One region of the Candidatus Thiodiazotropha sp. AKIB8 genome, then DNA from elsewhere that is predicted to be linked to it. Evidence: predicted binding sites of a transcription regulator. Region 1 holds the regulator's gene; each other region holds the start of a gene.
What was found. Region 1 encodes sigma-54, which starts transcription at its own class of promoters, with help from an activator protein. Its sites were predicted from a motif close to TGGCANGNTNCNTGCTT; they were not measured.

Region 2: the regulator sigma-54 is predicted to act here: its motif matches at 1,522-1,538, upstream of urtA (urea ABC transporter substrate-binding protein).
Region 3: the regulator sigma-54 is predicted to act here: its motif matches at 1,968-1,984, upstream of nifL (nitrogen fixation negative regulator NifL).
Region 4: the regulator sigma-54 is predicted to act here: its motif matches at 1,247-1,263, upstream of nifB (nitrogenase cofactor biosynthesis protein NifB).

The regions. Positions count from the first base shown of each region.
Region 1 is NZ_JBSYOO010000016.1:22,642-25,828, reverse strand. It holds gene lptB (LPS export ABC transporter ATP-binding protein) at 1-720, shown strand, start outside; gene AC4IFB_RS03020 (RNA polymerase factor sigma-54) at 928-2,412, shown strand; gene hpf (ribosome hibernation-promoting factor, HPF/YfiA family) at 2,583-2,918, shown strand; gene ptsN (PTS IIA-like nitrogen regulatory protein PtsN) at 2,939-3,187, shown strand, end outside.
Region 2 is NZ_JBSYOO010000041.1:47,487-50,673, forward strand. It holds gene AC4IFB_RS14005 (proline dehydrogenase family protein) at 1-1,213, opposite strand, end outside; gene urtA (urea ABC transporter substrate-binding protein) at 1,591-2,892, shown strand; gene urtB (urea ABC transporter permease subunit UrtB) at 3,156-3,187, shown strand, end outside.
Region 3 is NZ_JBSYOO010000029.1:457,605-460,791, reverse strand. It holds gene rsxC (electron transport complex subunit RsxC) at 1-455, opposite strand, end outside; gene rsxB (electron transport complex subunit RsxB) at 458-988, opposite strand; gene rsxA (electron transport complex subunit RsxA) at 1,120-1,698, opposite strand; gene nifL (nitrogen fixation negative regulator NifL) at 2,037-3,187, shown strand, end outside.
Region 4 is NZ_JBSYOO010000029.1:453,497-456,683, reverse strand. It holds gene nifA (nif-specific transcriptional activator NifA) at 1-1,128, shown strand, start outside; gene nifB (nitrogenase cofactor biosynthesis protein NifB) at 1,320-2,828, shown strand; gene AC4IFB_RS08600 (4Fe-4S dicluster domain-containing protein) at 2,839-3,117, shown strand; gene AC4IFB_RS08595 (hypothetical protein) at 3,129-3,187, shown strand, end outside.

The DNA.
Region 1 (3,187 bases):
CAGTTGCGGGCTGATGCACTTGAGAAGCAGTACCATAAGCGTAAAGTGGTCGATGGTGTTTCGCTCAATCTGAATAGCGGTGAGGTTGTTGGGCTGTTAGGGCCAAATGGTGCCGGAAAGACCACCAGTTTCTACATGATCGTGGGCCTTGTTCAGGCTGATCAGGGTAGAATCTACCTGGATGGAGAGGAGCTTACTGATCTTGCAATGCATAAGCGCGCCAGCATGGGTATTGGTTATCTGGCCCAGGAGCCCTCTGTTTTCAGGCGGCTCAATACTGCGCAGAATATATTGGCGATACTTGAAAATCGAAAGGATCTGGACGCGCAAGCAAGAAGAGCGCATTGTGACCGGCTTTTGGAAGAGTTCGGTATCGAACATTTGAGAGAGAGTATGGCTATGAGCCTCTCAGGTGGAGAGCGACGCCGCCTGGAGATTGCCCGTGCGCTTTCAATGGAGCCCGCATTCATTTTATTGGATGAGCCATTTGCAGGTGTCGACCCAATTGCGGTTATCGATATTAAAAGAATCATTCAACATCTTAGAGAATTAAAGATTGGGGTGTTGATTACCGACCATAATGTTAGAGAGACTCTTGATATTTGTGATAGAGCCTACATCATTAATACTGGTAAGGTATTGGCGGAAGGAACCACCGAGGAGATCCTCGATAACCAGGAGGTACGTAGTGTTTATCTGGGCGAAAATTTTACTATGTAAGGCTATGTTTATGTTTTTTCATGGATTATGTGATTTAAGAGTAGAGATGATGACTACTCGTCAGCTGACAAAATGAAGGTTAAAGTATGAGGCAGAATTATATTCAAACGAAACAAATACCAAGAATTATTCCGTGAACGGCATTTATTAGCTAGAATGAATATAAAGACATACAAATAACATACCAGGTTTAAAGATATCTCTGCTATGAAGCAGGCTCTACAGCTCCGGCTCGGACAACATTTAACAATGACACCTCAGTTGCAGCAGGCAATACGCCTGTTGCAATTGTCTGCGCTCGACCTGAGTCAGGAGGTGCAGGAGGTTCTTGAAACAAACCCCATGCTGGAGGGTGAAGAGGAGTTTAGTCAGCAGACTCAAAAAGAAGAAGCTAGTCAAGAGAGCTCTGATCAGAGTTCAGACAATAAAGAGTCTTTGAGCTCCAACGATATCAACAACGAGCGGGAAATTCAGACCGACAGTAGCCAGATCACAGAAGACCTGCCCGTTGATAGTGAATGGGCTGACGTATACGACAGTTATCTTCCCCCATCGAGCAGTGGTAGTGAATCTGCAGACAATGACTATCTGGTTCAGCGCAGTGGCGCGATCACTTTGCATGACCACCTGGTCTGGCAGATGACACTGACCCCATTCACTGAGCAGGATGTTCTGATTGCCACTAACCTCATCGACAGTATTGATGAGGATGGATATTTCAAAGGTGATCTCCAGGAGATCCTGGTTTCCCTGAATGATGAGGAGATGACTCTGGAGGATGTAGAGGCAGTACTTCATCGTATCCAGGCTTTCGACCCTCCGGGGGTTGGTGCTCAGGGTGCTCAGGACTGCCTTCTAATTCAACTTCGGCAACTTCCTGAAAAAACACCCTATTTGGATTTGGCGATCAGACTCTGTCGCGACCATTTCAACTTGCTCTCTGCGCAGGATCAGAATCAGATCATGCGACGAATGAAGGTTGATCAGGACGACCTGATGGCTATCATGCAGTTGATCAGGACGCTCAATCCTCACCCTGGCACAGCGATCGCCAAAAGCGAGCCTCAGTATGTGATTCCTGATGTATTCGTCAGCAAGCGCAATAATCGCTGGGTTGTGGAGCTAAATGGTGAGGTTACGCCTAAACTAAGGGTAAACAACGACTATGCCAGTCTGATCAAGCGTGCGGATCAGAGTGATGACAATACTTTCCTGAAAAACCACCTGCAGGAAGCGCGTTGGTTCATCAAAAGCCTGATGAGTCGAAATGAGACTATTCTGCGTGTGGCGAGTAAGATTGTTGAATATCAGCGGGGCTTTTTTGAACATGGCGAAGAGGCTATGAAGCCACTGGTTTTACGGGATATCGCTGAGGCTCTGGAGATGCACGAGTCGACCATATCCAGGGTGACAACCCAGAAGTATATGCATACCCCCAGGGGTACGCTGGAGTTTAAATATTTCTTCTCCAGCCATGTGAACACAAGTGCAGGGGGTGAGTGCTCCTCCACTGCTATACGTGCGCTGATAAAAAAATTGATTGCTGCAGAGAATACAAACAAACCTCTCAGCGATAACAAAATCGCCGCCATATTGTCGGAACAGGGTATAAAAGTGGCCCGCCGAACGGTGGCAAAATACCGCGAGTCGATGAGTATCCCACCATCGAACGAGCGTAAGCGACTGATGTAGGTGAAGTGAATTATCGGAGTGGCTATCATATCATGCTTGATATGCTTACTGAACCGGAGCGGTTTCAGATAAAAGTGGATTCATGAATGAGTTGCTGTAAAAATGCCCCGGCGTTACTTCACCGCCTCAGTTAGAGTGATGAGCCAACTCATCTAAGACAGGAGAAAATTATGCAGATAAGCGTTACCGGTCATCATGTGGAAGTTACCGATGCCTTGAAAAGCTATGTAGATAATAAGTTCGAACGTCTTGAGAGGCATTTTGATAATGTAATCAATGTACATGTCATCTTGAGCGTAGAGAAGCTGAGGCAAAAGGCAGAGGCCACCATGCAAGTGAACGGTGCCAGCGTATTCGCTGATGCAGTACAGGAAGATATGTATGCGGCCATTGATGGGCTTACCGATAAGCTGGATAGGCAAGTCATAAAGCATAAAGAAAAGATGCAGAGTCACCGTGCCGGTAGTGGCGCGAAGTACGCTGTAAGTAGCAGTAGTTCAGAATAGATAAAACTGGCGAGGTCTCCATGTTTCCCGACGGATTTCTGCTTGAGGAACGGATCGGCTGCAGTGTGGAGGCAGCCAGTAAAAAACGTGTCCTGGAGCAGCTTGGCCAAAGATTGGCCAATTCTGCTCCTGGTCTCACACAGGATACTGTGTTTGATGCATTGCTTGAGCGTGAACGTTTAGGCAGCACCGGACTGGGCAAAGGAATAGCGCTACCCCATGCGCGAATGTCACAGATAACACAATCCACCGCAGCATTTATTCAGCTG
Region 2 (3,187 bases), on a different contig from region 1:
TTTCAAGTAAACGTCTGACTAAATAGGCAATGCCAGGCAACATCTCCCCAAATGGCATATAGAGTCTTAACTTCAATCCGCGATCTGTAATCAGAGTTTCCAGCTCAGCAGACATGCCATACAACATTTGAAACTCATAACTATCCTGAGCACGCTGATTGTGGTTAGCAAACACTATGGCACAGGCCAGGCTACGTATATTGTGAGTAGCAATAGCTGGATAGATCAGGGCTGACTCAAACAGCCGCTTTAAGCACCGCTCATAACAGGCATCGGTTTCACCCTTGGTTTCCCACACCGGTATGGGCCACCCCTGCTGTCTGGCTATAACAGTCTCCATATCCCAGTAGGCGCCTCGCACCAGTCGAACTGAAACGGCTACACCCCGTTTCTCAACCCACTCAATAAGATCATTTAAATCCTGGTCACTCTCTTTAAGGTAAGCCTGAAGCACCACCCCCAAACCCTGCCACTCCCGATAGGCAGGCTCCATCGCAACCCTTTTGAAGAGTCTGAGAATGATATCTTTGTAGTCGTACTGCTCCATATCGAGACAAAGGGTCAGTTCAGCATCCTTTGCCGCATCACATATTGGTCTTAACCTTGCCATTAAAATTTCTATGGCGCCGTCTGTGTCGACGGGCGCTATTTGAGAGTAGAGGGATGTGACTTTTATCGATAGGTTTAGACCCTTGATCCCTGATGAGGAGATTTGTTTGATCAAATCGAGGTAGGCATTCTGATAGTGATACGCCTCTCTTTCACTCACTGTGGCTTCGCCAAGGAGGTCAAGGCTGGTGTTAACCCCCCTGCTTTGTAACCTGCTTATGGAGTGCAAAATCTCAGTCGCATTATTACCACCGACAAATCGATGTGCGACACCTTTAACTGCACTCCTGATAACAGGCGCCACAAGTTTTGGCATACTGTTTACCGATATACGCCGGATTCCCCAGTTGACCAATGAAGGTAAACCTCGGCTATCAACCTCACTAAAGTACGCTTTGAAATGATCGATCAGGATTTTGTCATCGGTCAGCATGGGCACTGCATCTATAAATCTAAGTGCCTGTGTACGAAAATGATTATCGGCTACCAGTTGTGCCAGCAATCTATCAATCCAACCTGTTCGGCTGGATGCTCCCCTCGCCTCCCGCTCCTGCCACATCTGACGGCCAACCCTTTGAATTTTATCTTCAAATGATCTATCCACCTTCAGCTCCTCAAACTGCTTTTACCTAAAGTCTAGACCGGATCATTTATCCAGGCTCAGTGGACAACCCCCTCCCATCAAGGAATAGGGGCTTTAACTTAGCAGGAGAGCCGTAACTTAAACGGAACATTAAAAAGATGCGGAACAACGCCATGCATCTTTCTGGTGCTTCACTATTTACCGCCTCGCACTACCTTGGAGCAGAGAGATATAGAACAGCACTCATTAAGCGCCAAAACTGTGCGCGCCAAATCTACAAACTATGCCTTCAAGCGTTAACCATCTGTTTTTAGATAAGAATAAATAGTTGGCACAGTACATGCCCTATCCCTCTTCAGACCAAAACGTTGACTCTAACGAAATAGGACGAATAACAGATGAGCATATCGAAACATAAATTAAAAAATTTAGTTCTTGGCACAGCTACAGGTCTTGCACTCTCTTTCACCTCTCTCGCGCAGGCATCCGATACCATCAAGGTTGGTATTCTGCATTCACTCTCTGGCACCATGGCCATCAGTGAAACCACACTGAAAGACACCATGCTGATGCTGATCAAAGAGCAGAATGCGAAGGGCGGTGTGCTAGGTAAAAAATTGGAGCCTGTGGTAGTCGACCCGGCTTCCAACTGGCCATTATTCGCTGAAAAAGCCCGCGAATTACTGAGTAAACATAAAGTCTCTGCCATCTTCGGTAACTGGACCTCGGTGTCCAGAAAATCGGTACTTCCAGTTGTCGAGGAGTTGAATGGACTGCTCTTCTATCCGGTTCAATATGAAGGTGAAGAGTCATCCAAGAATGTCTTCTACACGGGTGCCGCACCAAACCAGCAGGCAATACCTGCTGTTGACTACCTGATGAATGAAATTGAGGTAAAGCGTTGGGTATTGGCAGGCACCGACTATGTCTATCCACGTACCACCAACAAGATTCTTGAGGCCTATCTGAAAGCCAAGGGCGTTGCCGATAAGGATATAATGATCAATTACACCCCCTTTGGTCACTCTGATTGGCAGTCTATTGTCTCCGATATCAAGAAATTCGGCTCAACCGGCGTGAAGACTGCAGTAGTCTCAACCATCAACGGTGATGCCAATGTTCCTTTCTATAAGGAACTTGGTAATCAGGGCCTCTCTGCAGAAGATATTCCTGTCGTCGCATTCTCAGTTGGTGAAGAGGAACTCTCCGGTATCGATACAAAACCACTCGTCGGTCACCTCGCCGCCTGGAACTATTTCATGAGTGTGGACAGTGAAGCCAACGACGAATTCATTAGTGCCTGGAAAGCTTTCATCAAGGATGACAAGCGTGTCACCAATGATCCTATGGAAGCCCATTACATTGGTTTCAATATGTGGGTAAAAGCGGTTGAAAAGGCGGGCACTACAGATTCCGACGCTGTGCAGGAAGCGATCATCGGCGTCTCAGTTCCAAACCTGACAGGTGGGCTATCTGCAATGATGCCTAATCACCACGTTACCAAACCCGTGCTGATTGGTGAGATTCAGGGAGATGGCCAGTTTGAGGTCGTCTGGGAGACATCAGGTCTGGTGGCCGGTGATGCCTGGTCCGACTTCTTGCCCGGTTCAAAGGATATTATCTCCGACTGGAGAGCGCCTCTCTCTTGCGGTAACTATAACGTCAAGAGCAGCAAGTGTTCGGGTCAGAACTACGAATAACTTTCAGGGATTAATCACTGGATTGGACTCTATATCTCGGCTCCAGGGAGGGAGCTGATTAACCCAATCGGTTGAGTTATATCGTAAGGCATGGCTCAGCCGCACCAATCTATCCGATTGAAGATATAGGCCGTCGGGAAACTCTGTTCCATTTTTTTAAGCCAGCCTGATGCGTCAGGGCAGCACCCTGTGTCCAGGACACTCCTAATATTTATTGTTATCGACATGAATTAGACAATATCTATACAACTGACAGAAAAACCATGACCATCTCCCGTAAATTTAAAAGGTTACT
Region 3 (3,187 bases), on a different contig from region 1:
GATGGAAAGGTCGCGCCGCCCATCCCGACAATACCAGCACGAGCTACTCGATCAGCGATCTCTTCCGGGGCAAGAGAAAATGGGTCATCAGATGGATCGAGAGTGTCGATCCACTCATCTTTACCGTCCGGCTTCAAGGTAATGGTTCTGACCGATAGTCCAGAAGCATGATGTGCTGGATATCCACCTACACCCATTATCCGTCCGGAGGTTGGGGCGTGAACTGGCGCGGAAATGGCGCCCTGATTGCGTGCTAGCAGTTGACCCTTTTTAACTTCCTCACCACGCCTGACCAGAGGTTCAGCTGGAGCACCAATGTGCTGCTGCAGAGGAATATGCAAAAGTGATGGCATTGGCAGTTTTTCTATCGCCTGATCTGCACTCAGTCTTTTCTTATCATCAGGATGAACACCGCCACGAATCTTGAACAGTTTAAATATGTTGGCTGTTGTCATGATTAGGCCACCTTGGCTGGTTCTGGCCAATACCATGTCTGCAGAGTCTTCTTGATCGGACGCATCTCGATACACTCTGTTGGACAGACGTCATAACATTTCTCACAACCTGTACAGGCATCAGCAAATACAGCATGTATCTGTTTAGGGCCACCTAAAATGGCATCGGTAGGGCAACGTTTGAAACACTTGGTGCAGCCGACACAAAGGTTTTCATGAACAAAGGCGATCATCGGCTCTTTCTCCTCAACTGAGGAGAGGTCTATGCTGACTCCCATTTTTTCTGCCAGGGCTTCTGCCAGTGCCTTGCCACCTGGGGGGCACATGGTTACTGGGGCTTCACCCTGGGTTACTGCCTCTGCAGCAGGTGTACAGCCGGGATAACCGCATTGGCCACATTGAGATCCGGGGAGCAGTTCTTCAATCTCTTGCTGAAGTGGATTTCCCTCTACAGCCAGATATTTTGATGCTATCCCCAGCATCGCGCCCATAGTGACGCCTAGTGCAGTCAGAATAAGGATTGCAGAAACCATCATCGATTCTCCTTGCTATCGGTTACGCTCACAGTGAATGGTTTGATTCACTGAGATTGTCGATCGATATAGATCAATGTGCTTTTCATTCATTGAGTTCTCCATTTAAGGGCCTCTCCGGTATGTTCAGGTCAATTGCTGGTTAAACCAGCAAATCCCATGAAGGCTAGAGACATCAGGCCAGCGACGACATAAGCAATTGGGGCACCGCTGAAAACTTGGGGAACATTCGCCAACGCCAGACGCTCACGCAAACCGGCGAACATCACCAGTACCAATGTAAAACCGAGTGCAGAACCGAAACCATAGAGTAGACTGGCCAGAAAGCTGTTTTCCTGTTGCACATTCAGTAAGGCAACACCTAATACGGCGCAGTTTGTGGTGATCAATGGAAGGAAGATGCCAAGTACCTGGTAGAGCGCTGGCGAAGTTTTACGCACTACCATCTCTGTGAACTGAACCACCACAGCGATAACCAGGATGAAGGTCAGTATTCGCAGAAATCCCAGATCCAGGGGTTGTAGTACAAAGTGTTCCAACAACCAGCTTGCAAAGGCTGCAAGGGTAAGCACAAAAGTTGTGGCCAACCCCATACCCAGGGCAGAATCGAGCTTGTTGGATACTCCCATTAAGGGACACAAACCGAGAAACTTGACCAACACAACGTTGTTGACCAAAGCCGTAGAAAGAATGATCAGTATATAGTCCATGAATAGCATCGCTTTACTGTGATGATTATTACCCAACAAAAAATATGCCAATCATCTAAAAAATCAGATAATTAGATCATGTATGTCATGATCAGTGGCTTAGAGCGCTGTATTCATGGGTTAATTTGAATAAGCACTGTTTTAGTGCGGAAATGCACCGAAAAGGATCATCCATTGCTTTGTAGGTTTCGCAACAGATTGCGGCGGTTACTTTGTAGAGTTAGCGACAACGGGGGCTATCTAATGGTTCTCACCTCTGTAATCAGCGATGGTATGGGTTTTGCTATAACCTTAGCTATGTTCAGTTTTTCTACATTCGCATTAGGATGATCGCAGTTATGATCCAACGAAAAATAAAATCTACTAACAGCGATGTTGTCGACAGGATTAATGACTTTCTTGCCTCTCCTCCTGAAGGAACGCCGGATGAAATCCTCGAGGCATTCGGGAATCTGGACAGTAATCAGTTTTTACCACCAAAGCTCTTTTTCGAATCAGTTGAACAAGCACCCATCGCGATATCAATCACCGATCCTACGGCACGAATCCTCTATGTTAATAGCGCGTTTGAGATGCTAACCGGCTATTCCAGGGAAGAGGTGATAGGTAAGAATGAGTCGGTACTCTCAAGTAAATCGACTCCAGAATCGATCTACAGAGAGCTTTGGGAGACTATTCAGAAAAACGAGGTTTGGCACGGTACTCTTGTCAACCACCGTAAATCCAGTGAGGAGTATCTCGCTGAACTGATCATCTCTCCGGTGAACAACAGTAAAGGTAAAACTGCGTTTTTTCTTGGTATGCACCGTGATGTTACTGAGGTGCACCAGCTGGAGCAGCGTTTAAAGTTCCAAAAAAATCTTACCGAAGCAGCACTGAATGCAGCACCTATGGTGGTGGCTGTAGTGGCTGCGGATGGGAAGGTGTTACTGGATAATCATGCTTACAAAGCCTTGATGGGGGATTTTAGAGGTGTAGAACCCACAACAGTTTTTTTAGAAGCTCTAGAGCAACAGATAGGCTTTGATCTGGGTAAGGTCTGCCAAGTCGGCAATGGCTTTACAAATGTGGATGTAAGACTGGATCCGCCTGGAGGGGTTAGTCCAAGATGGTTCGCCTGTTCAGGTGTACATCTGCCTGAGTTGGACGAAGCAGCCCAACACTATTTCAAACAACAGGAGGAGACTCGGTGCTGTCTGCTGTTGATTGCCAATGAAGTTACTAGCAGTCGCAATCGTATTCAAGAAGCACGACTGAATATGATCCGTGCCAATATGGCGGAGCAGCAGATGGTACAAACCATGCGCGAAGCGATCTCCGGCGCCATATTCAAGATTCAAGCCCCATTGAATGTCATCAAGGCTGCATTGGCCATGCCTGCTGCAAGCCAGGAGGATATGGGGATGCGCATAGTATTGCAGCAAGCTTTGAAAAGTGGCGATGAGGCGATGGACAGTCTACACGAAGCTTTACCCAGTCCTGTGATGGA
Region 4 (3,187 bases), on a different contig from region 1:
GCACAACCACTAGGCAGCATCGGCCTGCTGAAAATACATGAACGCTTTTTGAAGATGGTCGGGAATCTGATTGGTCAGAGTGTTCGACTTGCCAAAAAAGTGGAAGACGAACAGTTGGCCCTTAAAAATGAGCGGGACTCGCTGCGGCGTAAAGTTCGTGGCGAACATGGTTTTTCAAATATGGTCGGTCATACACCAAGTATGCGAGTGATTTTTGAGCAGGTTCGCCAGGTTGCTAAATGGAATACCACTGTATTGGTTCGTGGTGAATCCGGAACCGGAAAAGAGCTGATTGCCAATGCCATTCACTACAACTCACCCAGAAGCAACGGGCCATTTATCAAACTCAATTGTGCTGCACTACCCGATACCCTATTGGAGTCAGAACTGTTTGGGCACGAGAAAGGGGCATTTACTGGCGCAGTCAATCAACGAAAAGGGCGCTTCGAACAGGCTCATGGCGGTACCATATTTCTTGATGAAATCGGAGAGATCAGCCCTGCGTTTCAGGCAAAACTGCTTCGTGTACTACAGGAAGGTGAATTTGAGCGGGTTGGTGGTGCTAAAACTCATGTTGTTGATGTTCGAGTCGTTGCGGCTACAAACAAAGACTTGGAATCTGAAGTACAAGAGGGCAGCTTCAGAGAGGATCTCTACTATCGACTGAATGTTATGCCAATACAGATGCCGGCGCTACGTGATCGTAAAGAAGATATTAACGATCTGGCCCGATTTCTGGTTACTAAGATCTCCAAGAATCAGGGGCGCGAATTGTCTATCAATGATGGTGCCGTGCGGTTGCTGATGCACCATGACTGGCCGGGAAATGTTCGTGAACTGGAAAACTGTCTGGAACGGGCAGCTGTCATGAGCGGAGAAGGACAGATTGACGAAAAAGCAGTCAACCTCAGTGGCTTGAAACCGCTATCAGAGCAGGGTTACACACCAGTTCCCGATAACAACAAGATTGATATAGATGACCCGGATCTTGATGAGCGTGAACGGGTTATTGCCGCATTGGAGCAAGCGGGTTGGGTTCAGGCCAAGGCTGCGAGACTGCTCGGTATGACCCCAAGGCAGATTGGCTATCGAATTCAGACCCTGAATATTAAAGTGCGTCAGATGTAAGCTGGTTCTGTCGCTTGTCATACAGGGACCATTGAATGCCCTGTATGCAATGCGACAGAATCCTTAAAACAACAAAAAAATTACAATAATAACAATAAGATAGCCAGTATTAAAAACTAGGCACGCAGATTGCATTATCCCTACCAAACGTAAAAAACCACCTCATTGCGTCGCTATTGGGAGGCCGGATGATGGAATTGAAAGTGATTGGTCAAACAGCAGATACCTCAGCTGAAAGTGGGTGCAGTGCATCCGGTTGCGGCGGGAGTAACGATCAACTGTCGCATCTACCTGATAATATCAGGGAGAAGGTACACAACCACCCCTGTTATTCTGAAGAGGCGCATCACCATTTCGCCCGTATGCATGTGGCAGTTGCTCCAGCCTGTAATATTCAGTGTCACTACTGTAACCGAAAATATGATTGCGCCAATGAATCACGACCCGGTGTTGTATCTGAGCTGTTGACTCCGGATCAGGCTGTAAAAAAGGTTATGGCTGTCGCGGCCAATATCCCACAAATGACAGTTTTGGGTATTGCCGGTCCTGGTGACCCTTTGGCCAATCCTGAGCGTACATTTGATACCTTTCGTCAATTGACCGAAAAGGCTCCCGATATCAAGCTCTGTGTCTCTACCAATGGACTGACTCTTCCTGATCAAGTCGAAGAGCTGTGCAAACACAATATTGACCATGTAACCATTACCATCAACTGCGTAGATCCTGATGTCGGGGCGAAGATCTATCCCTGGATCTTCTGGAACAATCGCCGCATCAAAGGTCGCAAAGGCGCAAAAATCCTTATCGAGCAGCAACAGAAAGGACTACAGATGCTTACTGATCGTGGCATTCTGGTTAAGGTCAACTCAGTGATGATTCCTGGTGTCAATGATGAACACCTGGAAGAGGTGAGTAAGGTAGTCAAGGAGAAGGGCGCTTTTCTACATAACGTTATGCCGCTGATTGCAGAAGCTGAGCACGGTACGTTTTATGGTGTTATGGGCCAGCGAGGCCCTACCCACGACGAACTTCAGGTACTGCAGGACAAGTGTGCCGGCGACATGAATATGATGCGCCACTGTCGCCAATGCCGAGCTGATGCTGTAGGCATGCTGGGAGAAGATCGAGGCGATGAGTTCACCATGGATAAGGTTGAACTGATGGATGTTGATTATGAAGAAGCAATGAAAAAACGTGTCGATTATCAGGCTGAGGTCGAAGCCAAGCGTGAAGCACAGAAGCAAAGTTCCAATGAGACTTTTATTCCATTGACTGCCTTAACGAAACGCAAAAAAGAGACCCGTCCGGTACTGATGGCTGTAGCTAGCAGTGGTGGTGGTGTCATTAATCAGCATTTTGGTCATGCCAAAGAGTTTCTTGTCTACGAAGCCTCAACCACAGATGTTCGTTTCATCGGACACAGAAAAGTAGATCTCTATTGCTCAGGTGGAGATACCTGTGGTGATGCTGAAACTACCTTGCAGAAGATAATACGTGTTCTGGAAGGGTGCGAAGCAGTGCTCTGTTCAAAAATTGGTTATGAGCCATGGGAGATGCTGGAAGAATCCGGTATCCAACCCAATGGTGAACATGCCATGGAACCGATAGAAGATGCTGTAGCCAAGGTCTATGCAGAGATGGTTGAAAACGGCCAGCTTGATAAACCCAGTCAGGTCGGAAAACTACAGGTCGGAGCCTAAGGAGCAAGCTATGTCATTCGAAATTATAGAAAGCTGCGTTAACTGCTGGGCCTGTGAACCGCTCTGCCCAAGCAAAGCGATATTTGAGGCTAGACCTCACTTTAAGATTGATGCTAAGAAGTGTACCGAGTGTGAAGGAGATTTTTCTGATCCGCAGTGCGTCAGTATCTGTCCAATTGAAGGTGCAATTCTTGATCCCTTTTCTCAACCAGCCAATCCGCCTGGGTCACTTACCGGTATTCCACCAGAGCGGATGACAGAAGTCATGGCCGAGATACAGTCACGCTGAGGAGATTAAACATGTTTGACAAACAAACAGCTTTACAGCCAGTAATCACCGATTCAGCCAAGTCGTATAG